DNA from 2 places in the Cryobacterium sp. Hz9 genome. Region 1 is predicted to be linked to the other one. Evidence: predicted binding sites of a transcription regulator. Region 1 holds the regulator's gene; the other holds the start of a gene.
What was found. Region 1 encodes LexA, which represses DNA repair genes until DNA is damaged. Its sites were predicted from a motif close to TCGAACANNTGTTCGA; they were not measured.
Positions count from the first base shown of each region.

Region 2: E3N85_RS12880 (HNH endonuclease signature motif containing protein) is a predicted target of LexA. The motif match lies at 5,424-5,439, and genes of this name have one in related genera.

Region 1 covers NZ_SOFC01000011.1:33,112-41,447, forward strand. The annotation lists gene E3N85_RS04475 (histidinol-phosphate transaminase) at 1-305, opposite strand, end outside; gene E3N85_RS04480 (LysM peptidoglycan-binding domain-containing protein) at 364-792, opposite strand; gene lexA (transcriptional repressor LexA) at 1,081-1,788, shown strand; gene metE (5-methyltetrahydropteroyltriglutamate--homocysteine S-methyltransferase) at 1,888-4,230, opposite strand; gene E3N85_RS04495 (methylenetetrahydrofolate reductase) at 4,333-5,298, opposite strand; gene hflX (GTPase HflX) at 5,597-7,177, opposite strand; gene E3N85_RS04505 (class I SAM-dependent methyltransferase) at 7,217-7,825, shown strand; gene dapF (diaminopimelate epimerase) at 7,822-8,336, opposite strand, start outside.
Region 2 covers NZ_SOFC01000023.1:83,185-91,520, forward strand. The annotation lists gene E3N85_RS12860 (sensor histidine kinase) at 1-1,005, shown strand, start outside; gene E3N85_RS12865 (response regulator) at 998-1,714, shown strand; gene E3N85_RS12870 (enoyl-CoA hydratase) at 1,711-2,526, opposite strand; gene E3N85_RS12875 (enoyl-CoA hydratase/isomerase family protein) at 2,523-3,713, opposite strand; gene E3N85_RS12880 (HNH endonuclease signature motif containing protein) at 3,836-5,359, opposite strand; partial or broken gene E3N85_RS12885 (IS110 family transposase) at 5,544-6,799, opposite strand; gene dapA (4-hydroxy-tetrahydrodipicolinate synthase) at 7,104-8,081, opposite strand; gene thyX (FAD-dependent thymidylate synthase) at 8,182-8,336, opposite strand, start outside.

The DNA of each region.
Region 1 (8,336 bases):
ACCTGCTGCAGTACTTCGTTGGAGCCGTTGGCCGCCCAGATGTTGTCGGCGATGAGTCCTTCGCCGAGGTACCGGGCCAGTGCCTCGCGCAGGGCGGTGAATTCACGGTCGGGATACCGGTTGACCGTGCGAATGGCCTCGGCCAGGTCGGCGAGGATATCGCGAGCAACCGCCTCGGGAACGGGATGCGTGTTCTCGTTGACGTTCAGTGCCACCGGAACGTGCAATTGCGGAGCTCCGTAGGGTGTCAAGCCTTGCAGGTTGGCGCGGAGCGGAAGATCTTCGAGACTGGTCACAGGTTCCATGCTACGACCCTCTACTACGCGCCGTGTTCCGGCTCCGTGCCTCGCACGGCTTTGCGTGTTACGAGTTGGCGGGGACCTGCAGGCGCTGGCCCGGCTGCAGGGTTTCGACGGCCAGGGCGTTCAATCGCTTGATCTCCGCCACAACGTCGCGCGGGTCGGCAGCCGGAGAGATCTCTTCGGCGAGGTCCCAGAGGGTCTGGCCGGGCTCGACCGTCATGAAGACGGCGGAACCGACGTCGGTGGGCGAGTATGCCAGCGTCGCGACAACGCCGGATTCGGTCGTGTACGACATGAGATCAAGCCCCGTGGCCGAATCCGACGCGCCGGCCGGTCCCCCGTTGAGGGAGAAGACGACGGCAGCGAGCACGAGCGGCACGGCAGTGAGGGCCGTCAGCACTACTCGACCACGACGGGTGAGGCGCAGACGGGTGACGGGTGTGTGCGCTACGGCAGAGAGCGGTCGTGCGGTTGCAGATGCTGTGGTCATGTCAAACCTCCAAGGTTGGCGGGCTGCGAGTCTCGTATCCGGTCCTCGGCCGGGAGGACCGAATACGAAACTATGTTCCGAATATAACTTCGAACAATCGAACATGCAAGCTTTTTCTGGTTTAAGCCCGGAATTTCGCGCGACACACTCGAATAAGTGTTTGTTTCAGGGGCGAGAACTGGATAAACTTTCGATAGAACGATTGCTTGATTCATACTCAACCAGACACCACCGACATCCCCGCGACACGTCTGCTCAGACCGTGCGGGACCGACCTCAGGAGCGCTCATCGTGACACGAGACACCAACGGCACCCGCGACAAAGGCGGCACTCGGCGCCGTAAGAGTTTGAGCCAACGCCAGCTCGCCATTCTCGACGTGATTCAACGGTCGGTGAGCTCGCGCGGCTACCCGCCGAGTATGCGCGAGATCGGTGACGCCGTCGGTCTCGCCTCGCTGTCGAGCGTGACCCATCAGCTCAACCAACTCGAGCTCAGCGGGTATCTGCGCCGGGACCCGAATCGACCGCGGGCGCTCGAAGTGCTGATCGAAATTCCACGTGCCCCCGAAGACGTCGCCAGCAGTGACCAGGACAGCTTCCACCCGGGCGTGCAGGTCGGTGATGCAGCAATGGTTCCGCTCGTCGGCCGCATTGCCGCTGGCATCCCCATCACAGCAGATCAGCAGATTGACGAGATTTTCCCGCTCCCCCGTCAGCTCGTGGGCCAGGGCGAGTTGTTCATGCTCAAGGTTGTCGGCGAGTCGATGATCGATGCCGCGATTTGCGACGGCGACTGGGTGGTCGTGCGCCAGCAGAAGACCGCAGAGAACGGCGAGATCGTTGCGGCCATGCTCGACAACGAGGCCACGGTGAAGGTTTTGCGCAAACGCGACGGGCACACCTGGCTACTGCCGCGCAACAGCAACTTCGAACCCATCGTCGGCGACTTTGCCGACATCCTCGGCAAGGTCGTCGCGGTACTGCGCTCGGTTTAGCTTCCTGATTTCAGGCAACACGACAGGCAGTCCAGAGGCCCGACCACCGACCGGTGATCGGGCCTCAAGACTGTCCGTCGGAGCGTGCGGCGGGTCGAGTCAGACGCTGACCTGCGCGCCGCGGCGTTCGCGAACAACTCGGGTCGCGGCGAGCATGTTGTGCAGCGACTGCACGGTCTCCTCGTAGCCGCGCGTTTTCAGCCCGCAATCCGGGTTCACCCAAACCTGACGCTCGGGGATGGATTCCAGGGCGGTGTCGAGCAGCGTCGTCAGTTCATCGACGCTCGGCACCCGGGGCGAGTGGATGTCGTAGATGCCAGCCCCGATGCCGTGGTCGAACCCGCCGGCCTTGATCTCACGCACGACCTCCATGCGCGACCGAGCCGCTTCAATGCTCGTGACGTCGGCGTCGAGGTTTCGGATGGCTTCGATGACAACGCCGAACTCCGAGTAGCAGAGGTGTGTGTGTATCTGGGTCGCATCCGCTACCCCGGAAGTGGCGAGCCGGAATGAGCCGACCGACCAGTCCAGGTAGTCGGCGTGGTCCTTCGCCTTCAGCGGCAACAATTCGCGCAGGGCTGGCTCGTCGACTTGAACGATCCGGATGCCCGCAGCCTCGAGGTCGCCGATCTCATCGCGCAGAGCGAGGGCCACCTGGCGTGCCGTCTCGCCGAGTGGCTGGTCATCGCGCACGAAGGACCAGGCCAGTATCGTCACCGGCCCGGTGAGCATGCCTTTGACGGGCTTGGCAGTGAGGCTCTGCGTATATACCGACCAGTCCACCGTGATCGGTGCCGGGCGCGACACGTCGCCCCACAGAATGGATGGCCGGGTGCAGCGACTGCCATAGGACTGTACCCAGCCGTTCTCGGTCACGGCGAACCCGTCGAGGTTCTCGGCGAAGTACTGCACCATGTCGTTGCGTTCGGGTTCGCCGTGCACGAGCACGTCGAGTCCGATCTCTTCCTGCAACGCCACGACTCGGCCGATCTCGGCACGCATCAGGTCGCGGTAGTCGTCGGCGGCGAGCGTTCCCGTGAGGTATCGGGCGCGTGCCCGGCGAATGTCCGCAGTCTGCGGGAACGATCCGATCGTGGTCGTTGGCAGCGGCGGCAGCTGCAGCGCCGCGTCTTGGGCGCTCAGGCGATCGGCGTAGGCTCCACGGGTGAAGTCGGCGTTGGTTAGTGCGGCGGCACGGGCACGCACGGCTCCGTCGCGCACCCCGGGAGCGCTCCGCCGCGCTGCCAGGGCCGCCTCGGCCTCCGCCAGCGATGCCGCAATGGCGGCCCGCCCGGCGGTGAGGCCGAGCGCGAGCGTCGCGACCTGGCCGACCTTTTGGTCGGCGAAGGCCAACCAGCTCATCAGCGTACCCGGGAGCGACGTTTCATCGAGCACATCGTGCGGCACGTGCAGCAGGGACGTCGAGGTGGACACCGAGACTGAGTCGGACAGCGTCCGCACGCTCTCGGCGGCTTCGAAGGCGGCGGCCAGGTCGCCGCGCCAGATGTTGTGCCCGTCGATCACCCCGGCGACCAGAGTTTTCCCGGCCAGCCCGGGCACCGCCTCCGGCAGGGTGCCCCGCACCAGGTCGAGGCCAATCGCTTCAACGGCGGTGGCGGCGAGTTCCGGCAGGGCGTCATCGAGGCTGCCGTAGGGCGCCGCGACGAACAGGGAGGGCCGGCCGGTCAGCCGTCCGAGTACCCCGTAAGCGGATGCGACGGCCGCGAGTGTAGCGGTGCGCGGCCCTTCGATGCTCTCGCTGACTAGTCCCGGCTCGTCGAGTTGCACCCACTCGGCGCCGGCATCCGCCAGCCGGGTCAGCAGCGCTGCATAGACCGGTATGAGGTCATCGAGCCGCGACAGCGGGGAGAATCCGGCCGGGGCCGCGTCGCTGGCCTTACTCAGCAGCAGGAACGTGACCGGGCCAACCAGAACCGGGCGCGTGAGGAACCCGGCCGCTTTAGCCTCGAGGAATTCGCGCACGATGCGGTCGCCAGCCAGCGAGAACACGGTTTCCGGGCCAATTTCGGGCACGAGGTAGTGGTAGTTGGAGTCAAACCACTTGGTCATTTCAAGTGGCAGGTTCTCGCCCTCGCCGCGAGCCAGGGTGAAGTAGCCAGCCAGGTCGAGGCTGCCGTCGGCGGCGACGAGCGCGGCGAACCGGGTGGGGATCGCTCCGACAGCGACGATGGTGTCGAGCACCTGGTCATAGAGCGAGAACGACTCGGGAATCGACGAATCGGTGCGGCCGAGCCCGAGGGCAACGAGCCGGTCGCGGCTGGACTGGCGCAACCCGGTGGCGACATTTTCGAGGGCCGTGGCATCGATCTTTCCCGACCAGAATGCTTCCACGGCCTTCTTCAGCTCCCGCCGTCGCCCGATGCGTGGGTAACCGAGGATGGTGCCGGTGGGGAAGGCGGGGGATGCGGACGAAATGGGCATAAGAGTTCCTTCACTGGTGCAATGGGCGCTGGGACGGTTGGTGAATGGTCGGCGAGAATGAACGTGGTGGGGTGGGCCTACGCCGGAAGCCGGGCGTGAGGCCTAGGGCATGGCAACGGGCACCGCCAGCGCCCCACACCCCTCCAACACCTTGAGCACGGTGTCGTGCTGGTTGAAAGCGTAGAGATGGAGCCCGGGGGCGCCACCGGCGAGTACGTCCCGGCCGAGGCGCACGGCATAGTCAACGCCGATCTGGCGCTGCCCTTCCTCGGTCGGTTCAACTTCCAGCTCGATCGAGAGTTCGGCGGGCAGTTTCTCGCCGGAGAGCTGCACAATGCGCCGCAACCGGTTCGGGCTGGTCACCGGCATGATGCCGGGAAGAATAGGAAAGAGCACCCCGGCGGAGCGGGCCCGCTGGATAAAGCTCAGGTAGTCGTCGGCGTGGAAGAACAGCTGGGTGATGGCGAGGTTCGCCCCGGCGGCCTGCTTGGCCAGCAGGGTGTCGATGTCCTGGCTGACCGAGCGAGAGCTGGGGTGACCATTCGGGAAGGCCGCAACTCCGATGCGAACCTTGCTGCGTTCGGTTTTCACCCCGCGGGCGCCCGGCAGACCGGGAATCACCGTCTCGGTGTACGGCACCCGTTCGGTCTGCACGCGGTGGATGAGCTGCACCAATTCTCCCGCGCTGTGCAGGTCGCCCAGAAAGGTGCTGTCTCCCTCGACTGCACCCTGGGGTGCGTCGCCGCGCACGGCCAGGAAGCTGCGAATTCCGGCGTCCAGAAATTCCCGGATGAGGCGGCTCGCCTCGGCGTGCGAGGAGCCGACGCAGGTGAGGTGCGCCATCGCATCCACGGTCGTGTGGTCCTTGATGTAGCGCAGAACGTCGAGTGAGGACCTGCGCGACGAACCGTTGGCTCCGTAGGTGACCGAGATGAACTCGGGACCGGCGGCGGCCAGGTGATCGATGGTGCGGGTGAGAGCGGCTGCTGCGACCGTCGATTTCGGCGGGTACACCTCGAACGAGAACGCCGGGCGGACGTTACACGCGGAAATCCCAATCTCGGTCATGTTTCCTCATTCGGCAGAAGCGGTGGTGGCCGGGCGGCCGCGGACACGCCAAGACTGGCGGTACTTCGCGGGCGGATGCCGGGCTCGGCTGTCGCTCCATGCCGGGGAACGAATTCCGTCGGCAACGATTGATTAGACACTAACAACACCGCTGCCGGCGTGGGCGAATATGACAGTTCGTGTCATCGGTGCTCCAATAGGGCGGCTCAGCGCTGCGGCGGACAGCGCGAAACCGCCCCAGACCGCGCCCCAGACCACTGCCGACCGCTGCCGCTCTAACGCCAGCGGCGCGCACCAGCTAGGCGGAGAGCGAAGGCAGAATGACGAACGGGGCGAACTGCGGCTCGATCTCGGGGGTGACGAACGCCGTCACATGGGTGCCGGTCTCCACATATTCGGTCGTCTCGATGCGGCCTACGTCATGCAGCACAGCGATAAGGTCGCCGCGGTCGTAGGGAATGAGCAGGTCCAGTTCGACCTGCGGCGTCGGCAGCAGCAGCGCCACTGCGGCGAGCACGGTGTCGATACCCTCGCCAGTGCGGGCCGAGACGAACGTCGCCTTCGGCTCCAGGCCTCGCAACACGAGCCTGTCGTCGTCGCTGATCAGGTCACTCTTGTTGAAGACGACGAGTTCGGGAATGTCGCGGGCACCCACCTCGGAGATGACATCGCGCACGGTGGCGAGTTGCGCGACCGGGTCGGGGTGGGAGCCGTCAACGACGTGCACGATGACGTCAGCGTCGGCGACCTCTTCGAGAGTTGAGCGAAAGGCTTCCACCAGTTGGTGCGGGAGGTTGCGTACGAAGCCGACCGTGTCGGTGAGGGTATACAGGCGTCCGTCTGTGGTCGTCGACTTGCGCACGGTGGCGTCGAGAGTCGCGAACAGGGAATTCTCGACGAGCACGCCGGCCTTGGTGATCCGGTTGAGCAGGCTGGACTTGCCGGCGTTGGTATAGCCCACGATCGCCACCGAGGGGACGGCGTTGCGCTTGCGGTTGGCGCGTTTGGCCTCGCGGGCCGGCTTCATCTCGACCATCTGCTTGCGCAATTTGGACATCCGGGTATGGATACGACGTCGGTCGAGTTCGATCTTCGTCTCACCGGGGCCACGGGAGCCCATGCCGGCTCCGGCGCCACCGACCTGGCCACCAGCCTGGCGGGACATCGAGTCGCCCCAGCCGCGTAGGCGGGGAAGCATATAGGCCATCTGGGCCAGTTCAACCTGCGCCTTGCCCTCGCGGCTCTTGGCGTGCTGGCTGAATATATCGAGGATCACTGCGGTGCGGTCGATGACCTTGACCTTGACCACGTCTTCGAGGGCGCGCCGCTGGCTGGGTGCGAGTTCGGTATCGGCGATGACGGTGTCGGCGCCGAGCGCTTTCACGATGTCGGCGACTTCTTGTGCCTTGCCCTTACCGAGGTAGGTACTGGGGTCGGGGGTGGCCCGACGTTGCAGTAGGCCATCGAGCACCGTGGCGCCGGCCGTTTCAGCGAGGGCGGCGAGCTCACGCATGGAGTTTTCAGCGTCGTCTACGGTGCCGTGGGTGTACACGCCCACCAAAACGACGTTTTCGAGGCGCAGTTGGCGGTACTCGACCTCGGTGACGTCTTCGAGCTCGGTGGAGAGCCCGCCGACGCGGCGCAGGGCGTTACGATCGGCACGTTCGGACTGGTCGCCGTCGTGGTCGCTGCCGTCATACTCACCCGAGGACTGCTCTTGCAGAGCCTGCGCCGATCCGCTCCGGAACAAGGAGTAGCCGGCAGCCTTGCTGTCGGCGCTGGCCAGCACCCGCGCGACGACATCGTCTGGGTCGAGGGCAGCGTTTGCGGCCACGTTTTCTACTGCGTCGTTGCCGCGGGGCTCCGTTGGATCATTCATCCCATTAACCTTAGTTCAACGAAGTTGAAAGGTTCCCTTATGTCGTCCGATCATTATTTCTCTCCGGCGCCCGGCACCGTACTGAAAACTCGCCAGATCACGGTGCAGTTACACGGGCAGGATCGTGAACTGACGACCGCCAACTCGGTCTTCAGCCCCGCGCACATCGACACCGGCACCGAAGTTCTGCTCAAGTACGCCCCTCAGCCACCCGTCGACGGTCACTTTCTCGATCTCGGCTGCGGCTGGGGTCCGATTGCGCTGCACTTGGCGCTCGCCTCCCCTGGCGCTACCGTCTGGGCTGTCGACGTCAACGAGCGGGCGCTCGACCTCGTGCGCACCAACGCCGCTGCCCTCGGCCTGACCAACATCAACGCGGTACTGGCTCTTGACGTACCCGCGGATATCAGCTTTCGCACCATCTGGTCGAACCCGCCCATCCGGGTCGGCAAAGACGAACTGCACGGTCTCATGCAGACCTGGCTGCCGCGCCTTGAATCAGAAGCGGATGCCTGGCTCGTCGTGCAGCGCAACCTCGGCTCGGACTCGCTCCAGCGTTGGCTCTCCGACGAACTCCCCGCCACTTTTGAGACGACGAGGGAGGCCATCAGCAAGGGCTTTCGCGTGCTCCAGGTGCATCACGACTAACCGAGGTTGAGCACCCCGTCGAAAACCAGCTCCGCCGGCCCGGACAACGACACATGCTCGCCGTCCTCGGCCGGGAACATCCGCACCCCGAGCACGCCGCCCGGCAGTTCTACCCGCCATTGGTGCGGCGCCGACGTGCCGGCCCAGTGCCGGGTGGCGAGGGCGGCCGCGGCTGCACCGGTACCGCAGGACAAGGTCTCCCCGCTGCCGCGCTCGTGCACGCGCATGCGAAACCGGCCAACGCCGTTGACAACGAGCGGATCGTTCGGCAGCACGAATTCAATGTTGACGCCGCCGCCCGGTTCCGGATCGAGCTGCGGAATGAAGGTGAGATCGGCCGCATCGAGTTCATCGTCGTCGGCGAGGGCGACGACCGTGTGCGGGTTTCCGATGTTGATACCGAGGCCCGGACGCGCCACGGGCAGGTTCTTGGTGCGCACAAGCGGATCGATGCCGTCGAGTTTCCACCGGCCGAGGTCGACCTGGAACCCCGAGGCATTGCGCTGCACGT
Region 2 (8,336 bases), on a different contig from region 1:
TACAACGATCAGGCGTCGCGCCTGCTCGGAATTCCGCCGCGGCCGACTGCGGGCAGCGACGAGCGACCGCCAACCCTCACCGAATTGAGTCTGCCGCCGAGCCTCGGCGAGTTGTTGCGCAGCGGCCGCACCGCGCTCGATGAGATTCATGTCACCGGCACGCGGGTACTCGTGGTCAGCCAGGAACCCGCGATCGCCTCGTCGACTTCGGCGACTCGACCCAGGGCAATCCCGATGGGATTCGTGGCGACGATTCGCGACCACACCGACCTGCAGAACCTCGGCAGCGAGTTGCAGTCGATGCAGACCCTGTCCGACGCGTTGCGGGCGCAGACCCACGAGCATTCCAACCGTTTGCACACGATCGTGTCGCTGATGGAGCTCGGCCGCACCGATCAGGCCCTCGAATTCGCCACAGAAGATCTCGAGCTGAGCCAACGGCTCGCCGATGAGATGGTCGGTTCGGTAGACGAACCGGTGATCAGCGCCCTGATCATGGGCAAATCGGCGCAGGCCAATGAGCTGGGAATCGCCCTGACCGTCACGGCGTCGGGCACGCTCGCCCAGTCCGGGCTGTCGATTCAGGATCTGGTGACCGTGCTCGGCAATCTGGTCGACAATGCTCTTGATGCGGCGGCCGCTGGCCCGGACCCTCGTCGGGTGTCTGTCACGGTGTCATCTACCGAGCAGGCCGTAATGATCGAGGTCGCCGACAGCGGCTGTGGCGTGGCTCCCGACATCATTGACGATGTGCTTCGTCTCGGTTTCAGCACCAAGGGCGCCGGCTTCACGGAAACGGGCCCCACGGGCGAACACGGGATGGGCGGCACGGCGCCGGGCCGTTCGATCGGCGGCCGCGGTCTCGGCCTGGCTTTGGTTCGGCAGGCGGTGACCCGCCTCGGCGGCACGCTCACCATCGCCCGGCGCGAGGGCGCCGTCTTCACCGTGACGATTCCGGCCCTTACTCGTTCGGTCGTGACCACGGCGGGGGGCAATCATGGTTGACGGCAGGCTTACGGTCATTCGCGTGCTCGTCGTTGAGGACGAACCGCTCGCCGCCGAGGCGCACGCCGCCTATATCGGCCGTCTGGCGGGTTTCGAGCTCGTCGGCACGGCGAGCACCGGGCAGGACGCGTTTCGTCGCGTCGCAGCCGCTGCCTCGGCTGGAAACCCGATCGACCTCGTGCTCATGGACATGAACCTGCCCGACAGCCACGGGCTCGACGTGAGTCGGCGCATCCGTTCGGCCGGCCTCGCCACGGACATCATCGCCATCACCGCCGTACGCGACCTCGACAATGTGCGCGGAGCGATCGCGGCCGGCGTCGTGCAGTACCTGATCAAGCCCTTCACCTATTCGACCTTTGCTGCGAAATTGACCAGTTACCGGGACTTTCGTACGAAACTTGACGCGCAGGCATCCGTCGTGACGCAGTCCGCAGTTGATCACGCGTTTGCGAGCCTGCGCGCACCGACCGATATCCCGCGGCCGAAGGGTTTGGCCGACTCGACGCTGAGCCCGGTAGTCGCCTTCCTCCAGGCCCAAGCCGCGCCGGTGTCGGCGAGTGAGTTGATGGAGCCACTCGGGCTGTCACGGGTGACCGCGAGGCGCTACCTCGAGTATCTCGCCGACTCCGGCCTCGTGCTGCGCGCACCGCGCTACGGCACGCCGGGGCGGCCCGAGAACGAGTACCGCTGGACGAGCGGGCGTTAGCGGTTCGTGAAAACCGGTGGCCGCTTCTCGATGAAGGCGGCCATGCCCTCGCTCTGGTCGTCGGTGGCGAACACCGAGTGAAACAGGCGTCGTTCCAAGTGGATGCCGCCGCTCAGCATCGACTCGTAGGCCGCGTTGACGACCTCCTTGGCGAGCATGGCGATCGGCGCCGATTTCGCGGCGATGTCGGCCGCGGTCGCGAGGGCATCGGCGAGCAGGTCGGCGGCGGGCACGATGCGGGCGACGAGGCCGGCGCGTTCAGCTTCGACCGCGCCAATGGTGCGGCCGGTGAGTATCATTTCCATCGCCTTGGCCTTGCCGACGGCGCGGGTGAGACGCTGGGATCCGCCCATGCCGGGAATCACACCGAGCTTGATCTCGGGCTGCCCGAAGGTGGCAGTGTCGGAGGCGATGATGAAATCGCAGATCAGGGCCAGCTCGCAGCCGCCGCCGAGGGCGTGGCCGGAGACCGCGGCGATGACCGGGGTGCGCACGGCGGCGAGTTTGTCCCAGCCGGCGAACCAATCCTTGAGGTACATGTCCATATAGCTCATCGTCGACATCTCCTTGATGTCGGCGCCGGCCGCGAAGGCCCGCTCCGACCCGGTGATGACGATCGCGCCGATCTCGGGGTCGGCATCGAGCTGGGTGGCAGCACCGACGACGTCCTGCATCGTGGCGAAGTTGAGGGCATTGAGCGCCTTGGGCCGGTTGAGTGTGATCACGCCGACGCGACCGTGACGTTCCAGCAGAATGTTTTCGTAGAAATGGATGTCGGTCGGGGTGGTGTCAGTCGGGGTGGTGTCGCTCACGCCGTGGCCTCTCGTTCGGTGGATTCTTGCTCGTTGGGTTCGTTTCCGCTGGTATGCACGCGCGACAAGCGCAGCTCGCGCTCCCCCAGCGATGTGAAGTGTGCCTGCACGTCGGCGCCGGAAACGGCGTCAAGTGTGCTTGGTTGCCACAAGGGATTGCGGTCCTTATCGATGACCTGGGCGCGAATACCCTCAAGGACATCGTGGCCGGCCACCATGCGCAGGGACACCCGGTATTCCTGTTCGAGGACTTCCTCGAGACTGCCGAGGGCGCGGGCGCGGCGGAGCGATTCGAGGGTGACCGTGACGGCGGTCGGCGACTTGGCCAGGATCGCGGCGGACGCCTCGCGGGCTGCGGCTACGGGCGATTTCTGCAACCGGTCAATGATGGTGGGAAGGTCGGTGCCGGCATAGCACTCGTCGATCCAGGCGCGCTCCGCCAGGAGCGGTGCCGGCGGCACAGCCGACGCGGCGTGCTGGGCGATGGCATCGGCAGCGGGCATCCGTTTGAGGGCGTCGACCAGGGAATCGAGCCGGGCGGAGTCGACGTAGCTGTCGGCGAGGCCGAGGGCGATCGCATCGGTGCCCGTCATGGTCGCGGCCGTGAGGGCGAGGTGGGTGCCGAGTTCGCCGGGTATGCGCGAGTAGAGGAAGGTTCCACCGACGTCGGGCACGAAACCGATGGTGGTTTCGGGCATACCGACTGTGGTGCGTTCGGTCACGACGCGGTGGGAGGCGTGGCCGGAGAGGCCGACTCCTCCGCCGAGCACGATGCGGTCCATAAGGGCGACGAATGGTTTGGCATACCGCTTGATCTGGGCGTTCAACGTGTACTCGTCGGCCCAGAATCGGGCATTCTCGTCGGGGACGCCGCCGGTGTCCGTGCGGGCGTCGCGGTAGATCGACACAATGTCGCCGCCGGCGCAGAGGGCGCGGTCTCCGTTCCCGGTAAGGAGAACGGTGTGCACGGCGGGATCGTCGGCCCACTCGGTGAGGGCGGCGGCAATGGAGCGGATCATGCCGTGGGTCAGCGCGTTCAGGGCCTGTGGCCGGTTCAGAATGATGCGGGCCAGCTGTCCGCCACGCTGCAGCAGCACCTCATCGTCTGTGCCAACGGATGCGGCGGCGCTGGGCGCCGCTACCGTCTTCTCACCCGAGGGGCTGCCAATCGAATCCGTTCGGGGCATGAAAGACCTTTCCGCGTCGATGCGGTTGAGGAGGGGTAAGCGTTGGCACAGTCTATCGAGGTGAAATTTCTGTCCGCGAGCAGGCGAGGGTATGCCACCGGGCGCACCGGCGATCGATCGGATTAGAACGGTTGGGGGACGGGGTCGTCGATGCGCCAGGCGGAGTTCCATGGGTCGAGCAGGGGCGGATTCGGCTGGGCGGGTGCGGGCGGTGCTGGTGCTGTCTGTTGTGGGTGGGGGCGAATGCGGGTGGCGGGGTCGGTGGCGTAGTGCTTGCCGGCGGGGCTGGTCCAGTTCAGGGTGCCGTCGGGTGTGGCGGTGACGGTCCAGGCGCTGAAGTGCTTCAGGTTGTGGTTGGCCGGGCAGAGGTGATGCAGGTTGGTGGCGGTGGTGGGGCCGCCGAATTGGGTGTCGCGGGTGTGGTCGAGGTCGCAGTGCCGGGCGGAGCGGTTGCAGCCGGGGAACCGGCAGGTTCCATCGCGTAGCTGCAGGTACTTCTTCAGCGCCGCCGGCACCCGAAACGCGGTAGCACTGACGTCGAGGACGATGCCGGTGTGCGGGTGGGTGAGGATGCGCAGGAAGCTCGTCGCGGTGCCGGCGAGCCGGCGAGCGGTTTCCGCATCGATCGGCCCGTACCCGTCCAGCTCGCCCGGCTCCTCGCTCTTACCCATCAGGGTCAGCACCGGCACGGTCACGTTCACCGTGGCGCCGATGCCGGCGCCGAGGCCGGTGGCGGTGACGCCGCTGGCGAGCAGGTCGATGGCGACATCTGCCCGGAGCTGGCTGAGGGTGCGTGATTCATCCGGACCCTGCAAGCTGAGGGCGGCGTCGGTGACGCGGTGATACACGGCCGTGAGGTCATCGCTGGCGGCGCGCAGCCAGAGCGTGGCCATGCCGTCGTTATCGGGGTAGAGCATGACCTTTCGGTCTGCCAGACAGCGGGCCCGGCGAACGGTGATGCTGTCGGGATGGAAGTGTTCGCGGATCTTGCGGGCCGTACCCTCGAATTGCGCCGCGGTGAGTTTCATCGCGTGCGGCAGCAACACCGCCTCCAGCCCGGCTTGCGCGGGCTTCGGCACCGAATCAAGCTGGTCCAGCAGCCGCCCCGCCTGCCGCAGCGAAATCTGCCCGCACCGGAGGGCGCCCAGGGTGCGGGGCCGGTCTTCGACCAGGGTCCGGCTCTGCCGAATCAACCCCGACGCGGTGCCATACGGGATGCGCAACGCGCACGCCATCTCCGCGACCAGGCCCTGCTGCGCTGCAAACGTCGCATCCCAGTCATGCTCCCGGCCCGGACCCGCCAGGGGCCGACCCGTCTCAGCGGTACCGGACGTGTAATGCCAGGCCTCGGCAAGGGTATCCGCTTTGCCCGCCTGCGCCCATGCTATGACCCTCTCGAAATATACCGCCCGATCCACGAACTGCGCCTGCCGACACTGGAACGGATCCAGGTCACCCGCCGGGTTGGAGGCGGAACCGTTAGCGTTGCCGCCCTCCGAGTTGCAGCCCTTCGAATTATCATCGGCAGCGTTGAACTCGGCAGCGTTGAACTCGGCGCGCTCCTCGGCCGTGACCGGCCAGGTTCCGTGGGCCGCGAAGAACGCATCGACGAAGCCCGATTCGGGTATATCGCCGCTCTGGCTCATGGTTTTATTTTATCAAAACCCTGAGCCGGAGTCGAGAGTTTCTCAGATAGATTTGGATTTCTGTGCGAACGTGCGTTCGGACGGACTTGCACGTTTCCGAGTCCGACGCACGCCGGTCGACGGCGGTTGTGGCCGGCTCGACCCGGAGAAATGGCTGGCTCCCGGGGGTGCCCCTATGTTTTTGTCAAGCGGCGAGTTGGTGTTCAGTTTCGTAGAGGGTGCCGTCTCGCAGCATGGCGAATAGAACATCACACCGGCGTCGGGCGAGTGCGATGAGGGCTTGGTTGTGGCGTTTGCCTTGGGCGATTTTTCGGTCGTAGTAGGTCCGTGAGACGGGGTCTCGGAGTGCTGCGAAGGCGGACAAGAACAGGGCGCGTTTGAGGATCTTGTTTCCTCGACGGGAGGGATGTTCGCCGCGGATTGAGCTGCCGGAGCGTCGGGTCACGGGTGCAAGGCCGGCGTAGGAGGCGAGGTGGCCGGCGGTTTCGAAGTGCTTTCCGGTGACCTCGGTGAGGAGCCGGGCTGCGGTCCTGACGCCGACTCCGGGCATGCTCGTCAGGACGGGGGAAAGAGGGTGGTCGTTCACCAGCTTCTCGACCTCGACGGCGATGTCGGACCGCTGTTGGCGCAAGGCGGCGAGTTGTTCAGCCAAGCGCGGTAGGACCGTCGCTGCGGCATGGGTGCCGACGACCACGACAGTTTGTTCGCCCAGTGCCTGGGTGATTTCTTCTGCCAGGCGGCGGCCCATCCGTGGGGCCAGCTTTAGCAGCCGGGTGGCCATCCGCGTGGTGCCGGCTGTTTTCATCGCCGCGGGTGACGGGTAATGCTGGAGCAGATCTAGCATCGCCGGGTGGTCCAGATGCGGGCCCACGACCCGCTCCAACGCTGGGTGAATCTGGGTGAGCAGCCCGCGAATTCGGTTGCTGGTCGCCGTCATCTGACCCACGATGTCATCGTCAAAACCACACAGCATCGACAGCTCCGCGACCGACTCATCAGCCAGCTGAATCGACCGCAACGCATGCGGCAGCGTCCGGGCGGCTTGGGCGATGATCGCTGCGTCGCGGGCATCGGTCTTCGCCTCACCCGCGTGGAGGTCGGCGATGCGCCGCATCGCCAGGCCAGGCAGGTAGCCGACGAGGACTCCTTCGGCTTGGGCGACGGCGATCGGCAAGGCGCCGATCGTGGCCGGCTGATCCACGATAACGAGCACCGTGCCGGACTGTTTCAGCTTCTGCAGCACCGCCCGCATCTTGCCTTCGTCATTCGGTAATGCTTTGTCGAAGAGGACCTTGCCGGCCCGGTTCAGGGCGACGGCGTGGTGCTCGCCTTTGCCAACGTCGACACCGACGAACACGTCGACGCTGTCATAGTTTTCGATCATGACTGCTCCCATCCACTTGTATTCGTGGCCTGGTCTACGGCGTCAAGTCTCGGCATCCACGTTACGAACGACCTCGGCTTTACGCCTAGTCGAGCCCCTATCAGCGATCACCCGACGCCAATCGAGTCCGGTGACAACACCCCCCGGATCATCAACGACTGGGGGCAACAATCATGCCGGACCCGACAGGCCAACTCCCTCAGATACTCACACCATCCGAGGTTACAAACAAGGTAACGGGGCCGGCCATCTCCGGAGCGAGCGGGGGCGCGACACCGCGACGAGTTGGCTTCCCGACTGCGCCAGCCCTGCGCCAGCCCTGCGCCAGCTCTGCGCCAGCTCTGCGCCAGCTCTGCGCCTTCAGCGCGTAGTACCGGCTACCTTGGGCAGCGATCCACCGGCGGCCGCGTTTCGGTCGGGCCTGAAGTTGGAAAAGTCCACGCCGGGAATGTTCTGCACCAGCGAGAGTTCATCTTCGATCTGGGCCGCTTCGGAGTCTTCAGGGCCGACCAGGGGCAGGCGCACCCGTGGGCTGCCGATGCGACCGAGGCCGTGCAGGATGTACTTTACGGCAACGGTGCCGGGTACGTGGGTCATCACGGCGCGCACGAGCGGTTCGAGCTGCTGATGGGCGGCGGTGGCGACTCTGAGGTCGCCCCGGTTGACCGCGTCGACCATGTGCCGGTACGGGGTCGCTGTGATGTTCCCGGTGACGCCGATCAGTCCGGTCGCGCCGATCGACAAGTGGGCCAGCACGTTGGGATCGTCGCCGGAGAAGTACATGAGGTCGGTCTGGTTGAGCACCCGGCTGACCTGGGCGAAGTCGCCCTTGGCGTCTTTCATGGCCAGGATGTTGGGGTGCTTGGCCGCGCGCAGGATGGTCTCGTAGGCAATAGCGACACCGGTGCGGCCGGGGATGTCGTAGAGGATGACGGGGAGGTCGGTCGCATCCGCGATCATGCGGAAGTGGGTGAGGATGCCGGCCTGGGTCGGCTTGTTGTAATACGGGGTGACGATCATGTTGCCGTCGGCGCCGGCCTTCTCACTCTGGCGGGCGAGCTGCATGGCGTGGGCGGTCTCGTTGGAACCGCCGCCGGTGATGATCTTGGCACGGCCGTCAGCGACGGACTTGCCGACCTCGACCAGGCGGATCTTCTCTGGGTCGGTCAGAGTACTGGTCTCGCCGGTTGTTCCGGTGACGACGATGCCGTCGGCGCCAGCATTGATGACGTCGTCGATGTGCTTCTCCACCCCGGCCCAGTCCACTTCGCCATCAAAAGTAAACGGGGTGACCAGTGCGACCAGCACCTGGCCAAAGGGATTCGTAGAGGTAGACACGAGGTACAGGCTATCGCCTCCTCGCTCGGTGCCCCGTGAGCGCGCAAAAAGAGCCCGTTTGAATCGGTCAGACCGGCATTTTTCCTACTCTCGCGAAGGGCTACGGCGAGACGCGGCCGTTCTTGTTGAAGGCGGCGTAGGTCAGTGGCATCAGCGTCTCGAAGTGGGTTTCCATCTGCTCGGCACACATTTCGATCTCGCGCTGCGGGAACGATGGAAACGATGAGCCTTCGCGCTTGGTGCGCAGGCTGAGAA